Regions from separate parts of the Plantactinospora sp. DSM 117369 genome, predicted to be linked through region 2. Evidence: riboswitches for the same ligand, from Rfam matches in the RefSeq annotation. Region 2 holds a riboswitch; each other region holds the start of a gene.
The links. A riboswitch is a leader RNA that binds a small molecule or an ion and turns the genes downstream of it on or off. The one in region 2 is predicted to bind cyclic di-AMP.

Region 1: linked by a shared signal. The riboswitch ahead of ACSMXO_RS14870 (C39 family peptidase) and the one ahead of ACSMXO_RS11570 (C39 family peptidase) in region 2 are both predicted to bind cyclic di-AMP.
Region 3: linked by a shared signal. The riboswitch ahead of ACSMXO_RS39750 (coiled-coil domain-containing protein) and the one ahead of ACSMXO_RS11570 (C39 family peptidase) in region 2 are both predicted to bind cyclic di-AMP.

What each region holds. Positions count from the first base shown of each region.
Region 1 covers NZ_CM132446.1:3,367,960-3,374,099, forward strand. The annotation lists gene ACSMXO_RS14860 (flavin monoamine oxidase family protein) at 334-1,935, shown strand; gene mdlC (benzoylformate decarboxylase) at 2,014-3,615, opposite strand; cyclic di-AMP (ydaO/yuaA leader) riboswitch at 3,872-4,013, shown strand; gene ACSMXO_RS14870 (C39 family peptidase) at 4,496-5,347, shown strand; gene ACSMXO_RS14875 (hypothetical protein) at 5,499-6,038, opposite strand.
Region 2 covers NZ_CM132446.1:2,584,550-2,590,689, forward strand. The annotation lists gene ACSMXO_RS11560 (Gfo/Idh/MocA family protein) at 1-23, shown strand, start outside; gene ACSMXO_RS11565 (NADP-dependent oxidoreductase) at 20-979, shown strand; gene ACSMXO_RS11570 (C39 family peptidase) at 1,347-2,132, opposite strand; cyclic di-AMP (ydaO/yuaA leader) riboswitch at 2,138-2,281, opposite strand; gene ACSMXO_RS11575 (DUF2269 domain-containing protein) at 2,513-3,040, opposite strand; gene ACSMXO_RS11580 (hypothetical protein) at 3,133-3,456, opposite strand; gene ACSMXO_RS11585 (TetR/AcrR family transcriptional regulator) at 3,466-4,059, shown strand; partial or broken gene ACSMXO_RS11590 (metal-sensitive transcriptional regulator) at 4,153-4,327, opposite strand; gene ACSMXO_RS11595 (DUF305 domain-containing protein) at 4,637-5,278, opposite strand; gene ACSMXO_RS11600 (DUF6153 family protein) at 5,377-6,003, opposite strand; gene ACSMXO_RS11605 (hypothetical protein) at 5,930-6,088, opposite strand; gene ACSMXO_RS11610 (hypothetical protein) at 6,072-6,140, shown strand, end outside.
Region 3 covers NZ_CM132446.1:9,266,268-9,272,407, reverse strand. The annotation lists gene ACSMXO_RS39760 (HAD family hydrolase) at 1-122, shown strand, start outside; gene ACSMXO_RS39755 (glycoside hydrolase family 65 protein) at 139-2,514, shown strand; gene ACSMXO_RS39750 (coiled-coil domain-containing protein) at 2,614-3,642, opposite strand; cyclic di-AMP (ydaO/yuaA leader) riboswitch at 3,646-3,776, opposite strand; gene ACSMXO_RS39745 (DUF6506 family protein) at 4,088-4,708, shown strand; gene ACSMXO_RS39740 (MarR family winged helix-turn-helix transcriptional regulator) at 4,728-5,225, opposite strand; gene ACSMXO_RS39735 (hypothetical protein) at 5,326-5,529, opposite strand; gene ACSMXO_RS39730 (dienelactone hydrolase family protein) at 5,743-6,140, shown strand, end outside.

The DNA.
Region 1 (6,140 bases), 780 kb from region 2:
CGGGGTCCGGGAGGCGGCGCGGTGCTGGCTGGACCGGACGTCCTCGACCCGTCCCCACTGGGGTCCACGATGGTCGGTGCGGGCGGGACGGTGAGGTAACCGGACGGACATGTCCGAACCGGTTGCTCGACCCCTCCGGCCTGCCCGGGCCGGTCCTGCCGGCGCCGGTCCGGAAACAAATCGGCAATCTCCTCTATTCCGTTGCGGAAACACACCCCTTACAGACTCGGCGTCCCACGGATCTTCCTAGGGGGACGGCATGAGCGAGAGCGGTGGGCGATTCAGGCAGCTCGGGCTCCGTGGCCGTGCCGACGAGCGCGGCGAGGAGACGGCATGAACCAGCAGGACCAGTCCACGGTCAGCCGGCGGGGCTTCCTCCGCGCGGTCGGCGTCAGCGGCGGGGCGGGCGCGATGCTCGCCACGATGGGCGCGCTCGGGCTCGCCCCGACCGCCGCCTCGGCGGTACCGCCGTTCCGGGCACCGACCCGCGCCGACTTCAGCCTGACCGGCCGGTCCGGTGCCCGGGTGGTGGTGCTCGGCGGCGGCGTCGCCGGCCTCGCCGTCGCGTACGAGCTGGGCAAGGCGGGGTACGACTGCACGGTGCTGGAGGCGCGCTCCCGGGCCGGTGGCCGGAACCTGACCGTCCGGGGCGGCACCGTGGAGACCGACCTGGACGGGCACACCCAGCGGGCCAGGTTCTCCGACGGGGTCTACTTCAACGCCGGCCCCGGCCGGATCGCGCAGTGGATGGTCACCATGGACTACTGCCGCGAGCTGGGCGTACCGGTGGAGGTGTTCACCAACGCGAACGCGGACGCCTGGATCTACAACTCCTCGGCCGGGATGACCGTGCCGGTCCGCTACCGCACCGCCAAGGCGGACGTCTACGGGTACGTCTCCGAGCTGCTGGCCAAGGCGACCGACCAGGGAGCGCTGGACGACCGGCTGACCGGCGACGACAAGCAGCGGCTGCTCTCGTTCCTACAGAGCTACGGCGCGATCGGTGGGCGCACCAGCGGGTGGGCGTACACCGGCACCAGCCGGCGGGGGTACGCCAGCTATCCCGGCGCGGGCAACGACGCGGGCGTACCGCTGGATGCCCCGCCGCCGTTGTCCGACGTCTTCGCCAGCAACGTCGGCCGGTACTTCTCCTTTGAGCTGGGTTACGACCAGGCGATGCTGATGTTCCAGCCGGTCGGCGGGATGGACCAGATTCCCCGGGCGCTGGCGAAGGCGGTCGGCACGCACCGGATCCAGCTCGGCGCCGAGGTGACCGGGGTGACCGACCGGGGCGGCAAGGTCGAGGTGACCTACCGGCGGGGTGGCCGGGAGCGCCTGGTCCGGGCCGACTTCTGCGTGGCGACGCTGCCGCCGCACCTGATGGCCCGGGTGCCGCACAACCTCGGCGCCGACGTGACGGCGGCGCTCGGCAGCTTCCCGACCACCGCCTCCGGCAAGATCGGTCTGGAGTACCGGAGCCGCTGGTGGGAGCTTGACCAGCGGATCTACGGCGGCATCACGGAGACCGACCTCGACCTGTCGCACATCTGGTACCCGTCGCACGGCTTCCACGGCCGGCGGGGCCTGATCGTCGGCTACTACAACACCGGGGCGAACGCGCGGGCGTACAGCGCGCTGACCCCGATGCAGCGGCAGGAGCGGGCGGTCATGCAGGGCGTGAAGATCCACGGCGAGAAGTACCGCTCCGAGCTGGTGACGGCGTACTCGCACGCCTGGGACCGGACCCGCTACCTGGAGGGCGCCTGGACCTCGCCGCCACACGGCACCGCCGGCTACGACCTGCTGCTCCGGCCCGCCGGCCGGGTCTACTTCGCCGGGGACTGGCTGAGCCACGAGGTGGCCTGGCAGCACGGCGCGTTCGTCTCGGCCCGCTCGGTGGTCACCGCGCTGCACCAGCGGGTGATGGCCGGCTGACCCGTCGCCGGGACACCACCTGCGTGACCGCCGGCCGATAAGAGCAGCGGCACCACCACCCGGCGACCGGGCGGCGGATCAGAGCAGCGGGGCGACGTCCCGGGTGATCGGTACGGCCAGCACGGTCGGGCTCTCCGTGCCGAGCGCGGACCGGAACGCCGCCCGGAACTCGTCCACCGACTCCACCTGGTGGGCGGTGCAGCCGTAGCCACGGGCGATGCCGGGGATGTCCAGACCGGGGAGTTCCAGTCCGGGTACCCCCGGCGCGTCCTCCAGTTCGGCGAAGGCCTTCAGCACGCCGTACTCCTGGTTGACCGGTACCACGAAGACGACCGGCAGCCGGTGCTGCGCGGCGGTCCAGAGCGCCTGCGGCGAGTACTGGAACGAGCCGTCCCCGATCACCGCCACCACCGGCCGGTGCTGCCGGGTGTCGCGCTGGGCGAGTGCGATGCCGACCGCCGCCGGCAGCCCGAAGCCCAGGCCCCCGCTGGCCATCTTGAAGTAGGAGCCCGGTCGGGTGATCGTCAGTTGCCGGTGCAGCACGCTGAGGTTGGAGGGGGATTCGGGGACCACGATCCCGTCCGCCGGCCACTCGGCGGCGAGCGCGCCGAAGAGCGCCTCCGGGCTCAGCGGGGTGCCGGCGGCCCCGTCCGGCGCGCCGGCCCGGGGCGGTGGCATCGGCCGGTCGCTCGGCGGCAGCCGCTCGGCCAGCCCGGCGCAGGCCAGCGTGACGTCGCCGACCAGGCTGTCGCCGACCGGTGCCCGGGCCGCCTCGGCCGGGTCGTCGGTGACGTGCAGCAGCCGGGTGCCATCCGGCAGATAACCCCGCCGGCCGGGGACGTACGGGTAGTAACGGAACACCGGGGCACCGACCACCAGTACGGTGTCGTGCCCGACCAGTTTCTCGGCCAGCGGCCCGATCGCCGGCGGCAGCAGTCCCTGGAACTGGGGATGATCCTGGGGGAAGCCGACCCGGTCCGCGAACGGCGGCTGCCAGACCGGTGCCCGGCTCCGCTCGGCCAGGGCGACCGCCTCGGCCCAGCCGCCGCTGCGGTCGACCGCGGATCCGATCACCAGCATGGGGTTCCGGCTCGCCGCCAGGATCTCGGCGAACCGATCCAGTTCCGCCGGATCGGGCGCGACCCGGGTGCTCACCCGGCGTACCTGCGCGGTGCCGTTGGCTGGCTCGTCCCAGTCGTCCAGCGGCAGGGAGAGGTACACCGGCCCGGCCGGCGGCTGTACGGCGGTGGCGAGCGCCCGCATGAACGCCTCGGGAATGTCCTGCGCGCGCAGCGGCTCGTGACTCCATTTGACGTACGGCTCTGGCAGTTGGGTCGGGCGCACGTTCGTCAGCATCGGCTCGGACAAATTCATCGTCCGGGTCTGCTGGCCGGCGGTAACGATCATGGGTGTCTTGTTGTGCCAGGCGGTGACGAGGCTGCCCATTCCGTTTCCGGTGCCGGGTGCGGTGTGCAGGTTGACGTGCACCGGCCGGCCGGTGACCTGGGCGTAGCCGTCCGCCATCGCGACCGCGGAGGCCTCCTGGAGGGCCAGAACGTAGGCGAAGTCGGCCGGAAAGTTCTTCAGGAATGGCTCCTCGGTGGAGCCGGGGTTGCCGAAGAGGGTGGTGAGGCCGAGGGAACGGAGCAGGTCGTAGGTCGCTTCGTGCACCGTTGTCATCGGAAGGAGCCTCCTGGAGTCCTCGTCCCATGCTCGGACCACCGCGTCAAGCCGGTCATTTCCGTCATACCGTACGCGTACATGATCATGCCGGTTTATCTGTGCGACCGTCCACCGCCCCGGGCCCGGTCGCCGGTCGTCCCGATCGCGCTCGCAATCGCTGTTTTCGCTGTTCAGTGGGGTTGGCAACGGTGGAAGGCGGCCAGTAATCTCGGCGGGTCTGGTCCGGCCCCTTGGTCGCCATCTGGGTGACACCGGAGCAGACCCGCCGAGTCGTTCTGTAACGATCCGGGGACCCACAGTTATCTGGGGTGAATCCGCGAGCCGCTGGCCCGTGGTAGGGCGGCCTTCCCGCCCGAATCCGTCAGCTAACCCGGTAGGCGGTGTCGGAAGGAGTAGCTGTTCGTGCCGCACCACCCGGGCCCCGGCCCGTCCCCCCAGTTCCCTCGCTGCGTCGCGGCTCCGCTCCCGGTCGCCGCGACCGTCCCGGACCGCCCCAACCCGGACCGACCGACCCCAGGCCGGCACCTGAACCTGGCCCGATAGCGGTCTGTGACGCGGAAGTCGTCGACGCGCGGGCGCTGCCGGGTCCGCCGGCCAACTGGTCGCGGTCCCGGTGAGGCCGCCGGCCGGTCGCGACGGATCGTGGTGGCGCTGATTCCGCCGGTACGCCGATAGCGGCGCTCCCACCGGCCGGCGCAACCGTCGGTCCGTCCGTACCGTCGGCCCGTTCCGCCGAATTCGTCGGCGGGCCTCTCTCGGACGATTTCGTCCCGTGCGATTCCGTGCGATTTCGCGTCACATTCCGGCAGCGACTGAAACGCCGCGTCATTCCTTGCCCCCCGGTAGCGGTGACGCGCATTTCCCCTGGAGGATAACGTTGAAGCACGCAATTAACGGGCGGTTCCGGACCGCCATGTCGGGCCGGCGCAACCGGCTCGCGCTCGCCTCGGCCGCGGTGCTCGCCGCTGCCGCGTCCACCGGGGTCGTCCTGACCTCGACCGGCTCGGCCGAGGCCCCGGAGACCTCGACCGTCGCCGTCGCCGAACTCGGCATCCCGGCGGCGGGGCAGGCCGGAGCGGCCGTCACCACCGCCCCGGAGACCACCGCCCCGGAGACCACCGCCCCGGCGACCCCGGCGCAGCCGGCGACCACCGCGCCGGCCACCAAGGCGGCGAAGGCGGCCCCGGCCAGCACCCCGAGGAAGCCACCGGCGCCGCCGGAGTCGAAGCTGCTGGACTACCAGTTCCAGGCCCAGATCAACGGCTGGTACTGCGGCCCGGCCGCCACCCGGATCGCGCTGACCGTCCGGGACAAGCAGCCGAGCCAGGACGCCGTCGCCGCCGACCTCGGCACCACGATGAGCGGCACCAACTCGGCCGAGGACACCACCCGGGTGCTCAACAAGATCACCGGGACCGACTTCTACCGCACCACCGCCATTCCCGGCGGTGCGGCCACCCCGGCGCAGATGGACCGGCTCCAGGCGGACGTCGTGCACGCCGTCACCAGCGGGTACGCCGTGGTCGTCAACATCGCCGGCTCGGCAACCGACCTCGACGGCGGCTGGCACAGCTACCCCGGCGGGCACTACCTGACCGTGGTCGGCTACCGCGACGACGGCCGTACGGTGAAGATCGCCGACCCGGCCATCCCGGGCGAGGACAGCAACTACTGGATGACCACCATCGACCTGGCGAACTGGGCAGCCACCCGGGGCTACTCGTCCTGACCCGCCCCGCCCGCCGGTAGTACCGACGAGACGCCGGCCCGACGAGACGCCGGCCCGACCCACCCACCCGGACGACCCGTGCCGACCGGGGGTGTGGAGCGGGCCGGCGTCGTCGTGTCGTCGGCCGTGCGTGCCCGTGCTCAGGCGGGAATCACTGGCCCTGCCACACCGCCTGGGCGCCCGTGTCGCCGGTGCGGAACACGTAGTACAGGGTGATCCCGGCCGCCGCCAGGGACAGCACCCCGAGCACCAGGGTCAGCACCGGCGACCCCTTGGCGGCAGCGGCGGCCGGGCCGTCCCCGCCGCTCCCCTCGGTCCCGGCGGTCACCGGTGCGGCGGTGGCCCGGGGCTTGACCAGGAAGACCAGCGCCAGGGTCAGCACCCCGAGCGCGATCGTCGCGTACAGGGTGTTGGTGCCGAGGTCCTGGTGCTCCGCCAGCCGCGGCACGTACTCCGGGCTGACCCGGTTACGCGACTCCAGCCGGGCGAGGAACCGGTCACCGGAGAGCTTGGCCATCAGCGCGGCCAGCGGGGTGGCGACCGCGAGCAGTCCCAGCACCCAGCGCAGGTGCGGTCGGACGAACGGAACGAACGCGTACCCGACCGCGGCCAACGCGAGCAGTGGCACGAACACCACCGCGGCATGGACCAGGAAGGGGTGGGCGGGAATGCCCATGAACTCCTCAAGCACCGGCGCCTCCTCGGCGACAGATCGGCTGGCGAAAGCAAGGGGTGGACGGCAGGCGTACGGACCGGGCGGAGAGCAGGTCCGCCACGCCTGGCGGACTGGCGG
Region 2 (6,140 bases):
AACAGTCGGAGTCAATGACGTGAGAGCGATAGGGCTGCTGCGCCACGGCGGACCCGAGGTACTGGAGGTCGTCGAGCGGCCGACTCCGCACGCCGGACCGGGCGAGGTCCGGATCCGGGTACGCGCCGCGGCCGTCAACCCCGCCGACACCCTGATCCGGGCCGGCGTGACGCCTATCCGGCAACGCGGAACGGAACCGGTCATCCCCGGCCTGGATGTCGCCGGCACCATCGACGAGATCAGCTCCGGCACCAACCGCCGCCTCGCTATCGGCGACCGCGTGATGGCAATGGTCAACCCCACCCGCCCGGCCGGCGGCGGGTACGCCGAATGGGTCGTGCTTCCCGAGTCGTGGGTCGTCCCGGCACCGGCCGGGGCGAGTCACGCCGAGGCGGCCACGCTCCCGATGAACGGGCTCACCGCCCTGCATGCCCTTGACCAGCTACGCCTGACCCCGGGCAGCACCCTCGCCGTCACCGGCGCGGCCGGGGCGGTCGGAGGCTACGCCGTACAACTGGCCAAGGCCGCCGGGCACCGCGTGCTGGCCGACGCCGCCCCACAAGACGCCGACCTCGTCGCGTCGCTGGGCGCCGACCGCACCGTCGCCCGCGGGCCTGGGGTCGCCGATCGCTTCCGCGCGCTCACCACCGACGGTGTCGACGCGGTCGTCGACACCGCGATCATCGGCGCCCCGCTGCTCACGGCCATCCGCCGTGGCGGCTCCCTGGCCTACGTACGCGGCGTGCCGGACCACCCGGCGTTCGAGCGGGCGGCCGCGACGCGCGGCGTGACCCTCGTCTACGCCTACGTGCACGACTACGACGGGCGACGCGACAAACTCGACCTGCTCCGCCGGCTCGCCGACGAAGGACGGCTCAGCCTCCGAGTCGCCGACACCTTCCCGCCGGAGCAGGCGGCGCAAGCCCATCGGCTCCTGGCGGCCGGCGGCGTCCGGGGCCGACTCGTCATCGAGTTGTGAGCCCGCTGGCGAGCCGGTGGCCACGGCACCAGACCGGGATCGCGTCCCGGCGGTGGGACACCAGCCGAGGTCGACGCGGCCTACCGGAAGCCCTCCCATCGGGCGGGGTGTGCTGGCGGGTCGTGGCGGCCCAGTTCGCCGAAGGTGACGGGCCGCGGCGGCGGCCCCGCCCGCCGACAACAACGCCCCACCTTCAACCGCCCCCGGCTGACACAGACGTCCAGCGGGGCGCCAGAGGCAGATTCCGGCGTGCCTTCAGGAACAGGTGGTAGCCACTGTCGCGGCGACGCTGCCGGTAGGCCAGCGGTTGCACCGGCCACCGGCAGCTTGCCCGTCGACCTCGTCTGTGGGCCGAAGGGTGGGGTGATCAGGCGGAGTAGCCGCGGGTTCCGATCCAGTTCGCCATGTTGATGGTGCTCATCCAGTAGCTGGCCGGACCGAACATCCCCGATGAGTCCGACACCTTCACCATGCGCCCGTCGTCGCTGTAGCCGACGAGTGCGATGTAGTGCCCGCCCGGGAAGTCATGCCACGTCCCGTCGGCATCGGTGGCGCCGCCGGCGATGTTCGCCACGATGGCGTAGCCGTTGCTGGTCGCCCGCACCACGTCGGCCTGGAGTCGATCCATCTGCGCGGGTGTCGCGTCCTGTCCCGGAATCATCCGGGTGCGGTACCAGTTGCTTCCGACCATCTCGTTGAGCACACGAGTCGTGTCCTCGGCGGAGTCAGTGCCGTTGACCGTGGTTCGCAGGCCCCGGGCAAGCTGGTCCTGGCTCACATCGATTCCACGAGCGCTGAGTGCGTTACGCACCGCGGCGGGCCCGCAGTAATAGAAGTTGGGCTGATACTCGAAGGACGCGTCGAGCACTTTTTCTGCGGGAGCATCGGGCTGCGCCGGTTGTGACGGCTCGTCGGCAGGTGCCACCGAACGGGATTCAGGACCGGTCGACGCCCCGGTGTCCGGGTCGGCGGCGGCCGGAACAAGTGACTGCGCTGTGGCGCCGCTGGAGGTTCCCTCTGGCGGTTGGTTGAGCAGGGCTCCGGCTGTCGCGGCTGTCGCGGCTGTCACGACGGCGGCGGACAATAGGCCCAGCCTCTGTGCCCGGCGAAGGGCGCCAGGTCGGAACAGGCTACGCGATGGTTCTTCGAGCATGCACGGTCTCCTTCCCATGCCGCCGACCGGGTTAGCTGACGGGTTCGGGCGGGGAAAGAGGATGCCCTACCTGGCCTCTTGGCCTACGGATTCACCCCAAGATGCGATGGGTCCCCGGCTCGCTGAAAGCGATTAGGCGGGCCCGATTCGACGCCATTGGTCAATGACTGACAACCGAATCAGGCGGCGCCGACGCTACGAGGAGCCGATCAGGGATGCCAAACGCTCACCCAATCATGTGAGCCACCGCACTCACATCGCGTGCGTTCCCGGCCAGGTATACGCAGCGACGTAAAGGATGTTGGAAAACGTCACGAACGGGTCCTCCGGTGATACCGGCCGTGAAGGCGGTCGACCGTCAGCACGGCTGGCGCAGGCCGCTATCGAAGCGCGAGTGCTCCTCGTCGCATGCGGCGTCGGTCCGTCCGGTACGAGATAGCGCCGCGCGGCTTGTACACGGACAGGATGGTGGCGACGAGCAGAAGCAGCAGCGCGGCGGTCCCGTGAAGCAGCGGCGAGGTTCCCAAGGCACGCAGGTCGTTTCCCGGCAACGCCGGGTCGGTGGCCGCTTGCGCGATGTGGCCGACTGTCTGCGTGTACATCAGCAGGACGGCGGTGGCCAGGATGTTCAGGATGAGTTTGAACAGAACCCAGTAGTGTCGGGTGAGGCCCCAACTGGTGCCTGATGCCTGGACGATTCCGGTCACGAGCGAGGCGATGCTCAGGGGCACGAGGGCGTACCAGGTGACCGGTTCCATCGCCAGGTAGGCGGCTCGTACCAGCTGCGTGTCCTGGTTGGCTAGCCCGACGGCGGCGAGGACGACGAAGACCAGGACGGCGCCGAGCCAGCCGACGGAGAACGTGACATGCGCGGTAAGCGCGAACCGGCGCAGGCGGGGACCCATCATCAATGAACCTTTTTCAACCTCCCCTTGCGGTCCGGCGGACCGCAAGGTCGGACGCGGTGCGTGAGCGTCGCGCGGTCCAGGTTGAAAAAGGTTCAATGGCCGCCGTCGGGCGGCATGTGACCGCCGGATGTGCCGGGCACGCCGGAGGTGGGGGTGTCACCGGTGGGCAGGTGACGGCTGGGGCCGTGGCCACCGCCGGCGAACATCCCGAGGAGGAGCAGCAGCACCAGCGCACCGATGCCGATACCGAACACTTTCACCCAGGCTGGGGTGGCTGCGCGGCTGGTGCCGGGATCGAGGGCGGCGTGGCCAGGTGAGTCAGGCATGGGTTCTCCGAGGCAGGTACGAGTTTGTCGTGATCCGGATTCGACCCCAGTTTTACGAGACAGACTGTCGCTGTCAAGCCAGATCGTCATCGGATCGTCATGGTGTATCCTGGTGACGTGCCTAGACTGTGGAACGAGACGATCGAGGCGCACCGGCGCGATGTCCGCGACGCGATTCTGGACGCGACCTGGTCGCTGGCGGCCGCGCACGGGCCGCTGTCGGTGACGATGTCGCAGGTCGCGGAGAAGGTCGGCATCGGGCGGGCGACGCTGTACAAGTACTTCCCGGACGTCGAGGCGATCCTGCGGGCGTGGCACGAGCGACACGTGGCCGGGCACCTCGACCAGCTCGCCGAGCGCCGCAACCAGCCCGGCCGGCCCGGCGAGCAGCTCAGCGCGGTGCTGGAGCACTACGCGCGCATCGTCCACGAGCGTGGGCGGCACGGCGGTGATCTTTCCGCGGTGTTGCATCGCGGAGAACAACTCGCACAGGCCCAGCGCGAGCTCCACGATCTGGTCCGGGACCTGTGTGCCGAGGCCGCCGCCGTAGGCGACGTTCGCGGAGATGTCGCGCCAGAGGAGCTCGCGGCCTACTGTCTGGGCGCGCTCACCGCAGCCGGCGGCCTGCCGTCCGAGGCGGCGGTGACGCGCCTGGTCACCGTCACCTTGACGGGGCTACGGCCGCCGGCGTGAACCACCGAGGCGACCGGTGATTCGGGCCGTACGGCTGCCCTGCGATTTGAGGTCGTGCGGCGCGGACAGGTCTCCGCCACGGTTGGTACCGAGTCAGTGTCCCACTGCGGCCATCTCCTCCGTGCGGTCCTCGACGACGCCTTCGCGCATACAGTGCCGGGCGTGGCCGTCGAGCAGGCCGAGGGCCACCTTTGTCCAGTGCCGCCTGGATCGTGGAGATCTGGGTGAACACGTCGATGCAATAGCGGTCGTCGTCGACCATCTTCTCGGGATTCGAGCCGCTGTCACCACCGCCGGCTACGGCATCGCGAACGCCTGACTTCCGCGCTGGGCTGGCGGTCCGCGACGCGGGTCCCCCGGGTCCACGGCGTCGGCGGGCTCTTCCGGTCGACGTGCACCTCGCTGCCCGATCCGGGGTGACGTTGTCCGGAGAACAAGCCGGGCGGGTGGGCCGGGTACACCCGGCCCACCCGCCACTGAACCTTTTTCAACCTCCCCTTGCGGTCCGGCGGACCGCAAGGTCGGACGCGGTGCGTGAGTGTCGCGCGGTCCAGGTTGAAAAAGGTTCACTGATCAGCTACTTACCGCTGAGCATGCTCCGCATCTGGCCGATCTCCGCGGTCTGATCCGCCTTGATCTTCGCGGCCAGGTCCTTCGCGGCCGGGTTTTGCCCCTGCTGCAGTTCGGTGTCGGACATCTGCACCGCTCCCTGGTGATGCTGGATCATCATCTCCAGGAACATGCGGTCGAACTCGCCGCCGTCAGCCTTCTCCAGCGAGGCCATGTCCTGCTCGGACATCATTCCCGGCATTGCCCCGGTGGGGCTGCCGCCGTGCGTGCCATGCCCGCCACTCGACGGCGACGGCATGGGCACGGCCCAGTCTCGCAGCATGGCCGTCATCTGCTCGATCTCGGGCTGCTGCGCCGCCTTGATCTTCGCGGCGAGTTCCTTGACCTTCGGGTCGCTGGCCCTGGCTTCGCCGAGCTCAGCCATCTGCACGGCCTGCTGGTGGTGCGGAATCATCTCCTGAGCGAACGCGATGTCCGCCTGGTTGTACGCCACGGTGGCGGACGCGGTACCAGTGGGGCTGGCGGTGGCCTGATCGTCGCCGTGGCCGCCTCCGTGCGAGGCGCCGCCGCAGCCGGCGGCGAGGGCCACCGGCACGAGGGTGGCCACGACCAGCCCAGCGAGCCGGAAAACGTGTCGGTTGGTGCGCATGACGAAGTGACTCCCTGTAACGAGAACGAAAGGTCGAAGGCAGGCGTGTCCGGCCGACCCGCCCGCAGCGGGCGGATCGGTACCGGCAGGGAGTCGGCCTAGATTCGCCAGATGGACAACGCGGTCAGTGACGGAGGGCCGCAGCCGCTGCCGTCCGCCGCGTCGTTCGCCGCCGTTAGCGGTGACAGCGCTGGCGTGATGGATGGAAAGACGCTGGGTGCCGGGGTCAGAGCCGGTGCCGGGGCGGCCAGTCCGTGGCCCTGGGAGGTGAACTGGCACACCTGTCCGGGATGTCCATGCGGAGTCGTGGGACACGGGTGTTCCGGCGGGCATGCCTGGGCTCCGCGGTCGACCACCGCCTGCCCCACATCCCCGGGCGTCATCGCCTGGGCCACCGCCACGTCGGGCCCCGGCCCGCCCGAATCGTGGTGATGATGACCGCCGGGTGCGACCGTCCCGGCGAGCTGGTGCATGACGATCACGCCGACGAGGGCGCCGAGCAGGGCAAGCAGCCGAACCGATGACAGGCCCGCCGCAAGTACGCGGCCGAGCTGGTGTCGGGTCATGGCTGCCATCATGGTCATCGTAGCCAGCGGGGAATTCCGGCGTGCCGGCTGTCGCAACCGCCACTCGATACGGGGATCGCTGTGGTCAACGGTAAGTCGATGTCGTAGCCGGCGCGGGCGTCGTCGGCGAGGGCGCTGCGGGCGTTGCGTGTACGTCATGGTCGCTGACCTGGGCGTCGAACCAGGCGTGCAGGGCGGTGACGATCGCCGGGTCGCTGGTGGTGTAGGTGATCCGGGCGATCATCACCGGTCTCCTCATACTCGATAGCGATCTTCCCGGCGCTGTCGCGGAGGAC
Region 3 (6,140 bases), 3.3 Mb from region 2:
TGGTGCGCGACCTCTCCGAACTACTTCCCGGCGGGCAGACCCGGCCGGGACGTGCCGATCCGACGGACGCCGGCCTCGGCGATGCCGGAACGGCCGACGCCGGGCCGGAGGTGGTCCGGTGACTGCGAGGAGGCGCCGATGATCCGGGAACGGGCCTATCCCGTCGAGCCGTGGCACGTCCGGGAGACCCGGCTCGACCTGGACGTACTCGCCCAGTCCGAGTCGGTGTTCGCGCTCTCGAACGGGCACATCGGGCTGCGCGGCAACCTGGACGAGGGTGAGCCGCACGGCCTGCCGGGGACGTACCTGAACTCCTTCTACGAGCTGCGGCCGCTGCCGTACGCCGAGGCGGGCTATGGCTTCCCCGAGTCCGGCCAGACGATCGTCAACGTCACCAACGGCAAGCCGATCCGGCTGCTCGTCGACGACGAACCCTTCGACGTCCGGTACGGCGAACTGCTCAGCCACGAGCGGGTGCTCGACCTGCGCGGCGGCACCCTGCAACGGTCGGTCGAGTGGCGCTCCCCGGCCGGGCGTACGGTGCGGATCTGCTCGACCCGGCTGGTCTCGTTCACCCAGCGCTCGGTGGCGGCGATCGAATACCGGGTGGAGCCGGTCGACGGCCCGATGCGGCTGATCATCCAGTCGGAACTGGTCGCCAACGAGCAGTTGCCGGCGCAGAGCCGGGATCCCCGGGTGGCGGCGGTGCTGGAGTCGCCGTTGCAGTCCGAGGAGCAGCTGGTGCACAGCGACGGGGCGCTGCTGATCCACCGCACCAAGGCGAGCGGGCTGCGGGTGGCCGTCTCGATGAGCCACGAGGTGCACGGGCCGGAGCGCAAGCTGGTCGGCACCGAGGCGTACGAGGACTGGGCCCGGACCACCGTCACCTCCAGGATCAAGCCAGGTGAGCAGCTCCGGCTGGTCAAGTTCGTCGCGTACGGCTGGTCGAGCCGCCGGTCCCGGCCGGCACTGCGCGACCAGGTGGCGGCGGCGCTGGCCGGCGCCAAGTTCTCCGGCTGGGACGGGCTCTGCACCGAGCAGCGCGGCTATCTCGACACCTTCTGGGACGACTCCGACGTGCGGGTCGAGGGCGACCCGGAGGTGCAGCAGGCGGTCCGGTTCGGACTCTTCCACGTGCTCCAGGCCGGCGCCCGGGCCGAGCTGCGGCCGATCGCCGCCAAGGGGCTGACCGGGCCGGGATACGACGGGCACGCGTTCTGGGACACCGAGACCTTCGTGCTGCCGGTGCTGACCTACACCCTGCCGTCGGCGGTCGCCTCCGCGCTGCGCTGGCGGCACTCCACCCTGCACCTGGCCCAGGAGCGGGCCCGGACGCTGGGACTGCGCGGCGCCGCGTTCCCGTGGCGGACCATCCGGGGCCAGGAGACCTCGGCGTACTGGCCGGCCGGCACCGCCGGGTTCCACATCGCGGCCGACATCGCCGACGCGGTACGCCGGTACGTGCAGGCCACCGACGACGAGCAGTTCGAGCGTGAGGTCGGGCTGGAACTGCTGGTGGAGACCGCCCGGCTGTGGCGCTCGCTCGGGCACCACGACCGAGACGGCCGGTTCCACCTGGACGGGGTGACCGGGCCGGACGAGTACACGGCGGTGAAGAACGACAACGTCTACACCAACCTGATGGCCCAGCGGAACCTGCTGGCCGCCGCCGACGCCGCCACCCGGCACGGCGAGGAGGCCTGGAAGCTGGGCGTCGACGACGAGGAGACGGCCGCCTGGCGGGACGCCGCGCACGACATGCACATCCCGTACGACCCGGAGCTGGGCGTGCACCCGCAGGTGGAGGGCTTCACCCGCCATCAGGAGTGGGACTTCGCGAACACGCCGCCGGAGCAGTACCCGCTGCTGCTCAACTATCCCTACTTCGACCTGTACCGCAAGCAGGTGATCAAGCAGGCCGACCTGGTGCTGGCGATGCACTGGCGCGGCGACGCGTTCAGCGACGAGGAGAAGGCTGCCAACTTCGCCTACTACGAGCGGCGTACGGTCCGCGACTCGTCGCTGTCGGCGTGCACCCAGGCGGTGCTGGCCGCCGAGACCGGGCACCTCGAACTCGCGCACGACTATCTGGGCGAGGCGGCCCTGATGGACCTGCACGACCTCAACCAGAACACCCGGGACGGCGTGCACGTCGCCTCGCTGGCCGGGGCCTGGATCGCCCTGGTGGCCGGGTTCGGTGGGATGCGTGACCACACCTCGACGCTTTCCTTCACACCCCGGCTGCCGAGCCGGATCGACCGGTTGGAGTTCTCGCTCCGCTACCGGGGCGTGCACCTGCGGGTCGACGTCCGGCCGCGCGAGGCGACGTACGCGCTGCGCGACGGCGAGCCGGACGACGCCCTGGAGTTGCTGCACCACGGCGAGAAGGTCCGGATCACCTGCCTGGAGTCGGTGACCCGGCCGATCCCGCCGGCCCGCCCGGTGGGCCCGCAACCCGCCCAACCAGCCGGTCGGGCGCCCGCCCGCCGTGCTCCCGAAGGCGAGCCGACCTGACCGCCGGCCGGGGAACCCCGAGATCTTGACGACTTCTCGCCGCCCCGGCGGTCTCAACCGCAAGACGTCGTCAAGATCTGATCGGCACCCCGACGGGACCTAGACCAGCGACAGGTGTACGTGGTTGGTGTGGTCGCTGGACGGGTCGCCGTGCGCACCGCTGTACGACTTCCAACCGGTCGTCGGCAACCAGATCTGCCGGTACCAGATCACGTACAGCACACCGATCCGGTCGGCGTTGCGGACGAAGAACGCGGCGAGGTTGTTGCCGTAGGTCCGGTTGGCGCCCGTCGCGGCACCCCGGAAGCCGCCCGCCTCGGCGGAGAAGTCGCAGGCCCGCCCCTTCGGGTGCTCGTAGGGGCCGCCGGAGCGGTAGCACCCGGTGAACCGGGTGAAGCCGGCCCGGCGCGCCTCGTTGAAGGCGTGCAGGGTGCGCGGGGTGACGCAGCCGGTGGTGGTCGGGTCGGGCCGGCTGCACGACTGCGGCGGCCAGGAGCCGTCGGCAGCGCGTGGCGCGGGCCGGGCCACCGGTGAGCGGGCGTTGACGAAGCCTCCGGTGGAAGCGCCGCCGACCTGAGCCAGCGTCCGCTCGGCGGCCTGCTTCTGCCGCAGCATGATGGCGAGCTGCCGGCGCTCCTCGATCACCTCGGCGTCCAGTGCCTTTTTCGCCAGGGTGGCCCGCTCCCGGGCCTGACCCAGCGCGCGCAGCGCGTCGTTGTCCCGCAGGGCCACCACCTCCAGCCCGCGGGCGCGCTCCAGGAGTTCCTCCGCCGAGCCGCTGTGCAGCAGCACCAGAACCGGGCCGATCCGGCCGGTCTGGTACGCCGTCCGGGCCACCTGCTCCACCCGAGGGCGCAGCTCGGCGATCCGTCCCTCCACCCGGCGTAGCTCGGCGGCGATCTTCGCCTGCCGAGCCTGGGCGTTGGCCAGCGCGTTCTTGGCCTGTAGGTAACCTCGGCCGGTCGATTCGAGCACGTCGCGCAGGAGCGGCGTGTCGCCTTCGTCGCCGAGAACGGCGGGGCTGTTCGCCTCCGCCACGCCGGGCCGGAGTGCTGCTCCGGCGAGTGCGCCGAACGTGGCGAGCAGGGCCAGGGCCAGCGGTAACCGCCGACGTGTGGATCCCGTCATGCATGTCCCTCCGTCGCCCGCCTACCGAGTTAGCTGACGGGTTCGGGACGGAACAAGTCCCTACCGCGGTTGCGGACTCACCCCACCTACCTGGGTCCCCGGCTCACCCGTTGGTGATTCGGCGGCGGTCACGCCGGCGCGGAGGGGTGCGCCACCGGGCGAAACCGGGGTCAGCCTACCGGATCAACCGGGCCGACTTGGTGGATTCCGGGGTGATCCGGCGTGGAAAATTCACCCGGCCACCGATCGGGGGCCGGCGCCGCCGCAGCCGTCCATCTGGTACCGCAACCCGTATGGGTCCGGGGGCGCCACGCGCGTGACACATCGACCGGGGTGATCGCCGCCACACGCGGCACAATCAGGAATGTCCATGTCGGCCCGACGCTTGCAGTGATAAAGCTTGGTATCAAGCTATAAGACGTCAAGCGATCATGGAGGAGCCGACATGACCACCGACCTGGTATTTGCCGAGACGTTCATCTTTCTGGAGCCCGGCACGGACCCGGCCGTCGACCGGGTGGTCGTCGACAACGCGGGCAGTCACACCCTGCTGGTCTGGGCACCGGACGGCTCTGCGGCGGCGCGGGTCGCGGCCGAGTTGGCGGCGGCGGGCGTCCGCCTCATCGAGCTGTACCGCGGCTTCGACCTGGCGTCGGCCGCGCAGGTGATCGAAGCCGTCGACGGCCGGGCTCCGGTCGGCGTGGCCGGTGCCTTCGGTGCCGGGACGGCGCCCCGCGGATCGCTCAAGCGCTCGGTGACCATCTACGAACATCCGCTGGCGAACGCGGCCACCCACCGTGTCGTGCGGGAGCACGCCACCGGCGGCTGGACGGCGGTGATCGGCGCACCGGACGCAGACCTTCCCCAGGTCGCGGCGGAACTGGTCGACGGCGGGGCCGAACTCGTCGAGATCTGCGGCGGCACTCCGCTGACCACGGCGGCCCGGGTCCGGGAAGCGGTGGGGGACCGGGTTCCGGTGAGGCTGGTCAGCTGGCCGTTTGAATCCATCGAGGGGGCGGCCGCATTCAAGGCCGCGTTCGACGCGCGGATGGCCGAGCGCGGCTGAACGCTCGACCGGCTATCGGTCAGCCCTCCTCGTACCGAAGCAGGAGCTGCTTCAGCGTGGCGGCGACGGCGTCTCGTTGCCGCCCGCTGAGCGGCTGCAGAAACGTCTCGTCCACGTCGAGTACGGCTCGAACCGCCTGCTCGGCCAGCCGTTCGCCCCGGCGGGTCAGGCGGACGAGTACGCCGCGCCGGTCGGCCGGGTCAGCGGTCCGCACGATCAACCTGCCCCGTTCCAAGCGGTCCAGCCGGGTCGTCATCGCACCGGACGTGATGAGCGCGGCCCGGGTCAGCTGCCGTGGGTTGGTGCCCTCGGGATCGCCGAGCCGACGTAGCGTGTTGATCACATCGAAGTCGCCGTAGGTCAAGCCGAGCGGACGAAGCGCCGCGACGATCGCACGATGGACCTGGTCGGCACAGAGCAGCAGACGACCGACCACTTCGAGCGGGCTGACATCCAGCTGCGGGTCACGTTCGGCCCATTGCGCAACCATCCGGTCCACCGCATCAGCAGCCTCCACCGGGCGAGTTTACTTGACACCAAGCCAGTTGGCTCAGGCACCACCAGGCGCGACCGGCGTGCGGGCCCGTCGAGTCGCCGGGTGGGCGGCCGTTGCGGTCCTAGCGGTCGCGGGGATCCTCCGAGTACCGCTCACCGCTGGACGGCATGCCCACCGCGTCACGCGGCGGCGTCCGGCGCGGATCGTCGAGCGACCTCGCCTTGGCCGCCTCGTCCGCCCATTCGCTCCGGTCGGGATTCTGCTGTCCCGCCTCGTCGGTGCGGGCCGAGCCGGACTTCGCCTTGCCGGGTTTCTGGCGGGCCATAACGTCCCTCACGTTCGTCTGCCGGTCGGCGCGTCGGCCGTCCCGGTGCCTGGTCGGACTTTCCGGCCTTCCCCGACTGCGCACCGGCAAACCCGGGTGCCGGGCGGCCGGCGGCGCGTGGTTGAGCCCGGCGCCGCCGGGTAAGGCCGACAGGACGGCGGTCAGCGCCACACCCGCGACTCTCCGCCGGGAAAAGGCATGGGAGGCAGTCGAATGGACACCCGGAGCACCGAGACCACGATTCCGGCCGGAGATGTACGACTGACCGGCGACCTGGTCGTCCCCGCCGACGCACGCGGGATCGTCCTGTTCGCACACGGCAGTGGCAGTTCCCGGCACAGCCCGCGCAACCGGATGGTGGCCGAGGCGCTGAACCGCCGCGCCCTGGCCACCGTGCTGGTCGACCTGCTGACCCGGGACGAGGAGGCGCTCGACGACCGGACCGGGGAGTTGCGCTTCGACATCGGCCTGCTCACCGGCCGGCTCGTCGGCATCGTCGACTGGCTGGCGACCGGCGAACCGGCCGGGCGGCTCCCGATCGGACTCTTCGGGGCCAGCACCGGCGCCGCCGCCGCGCTCTCGGCCGCCGCGCAGCGCCCCGACCGGGTGTA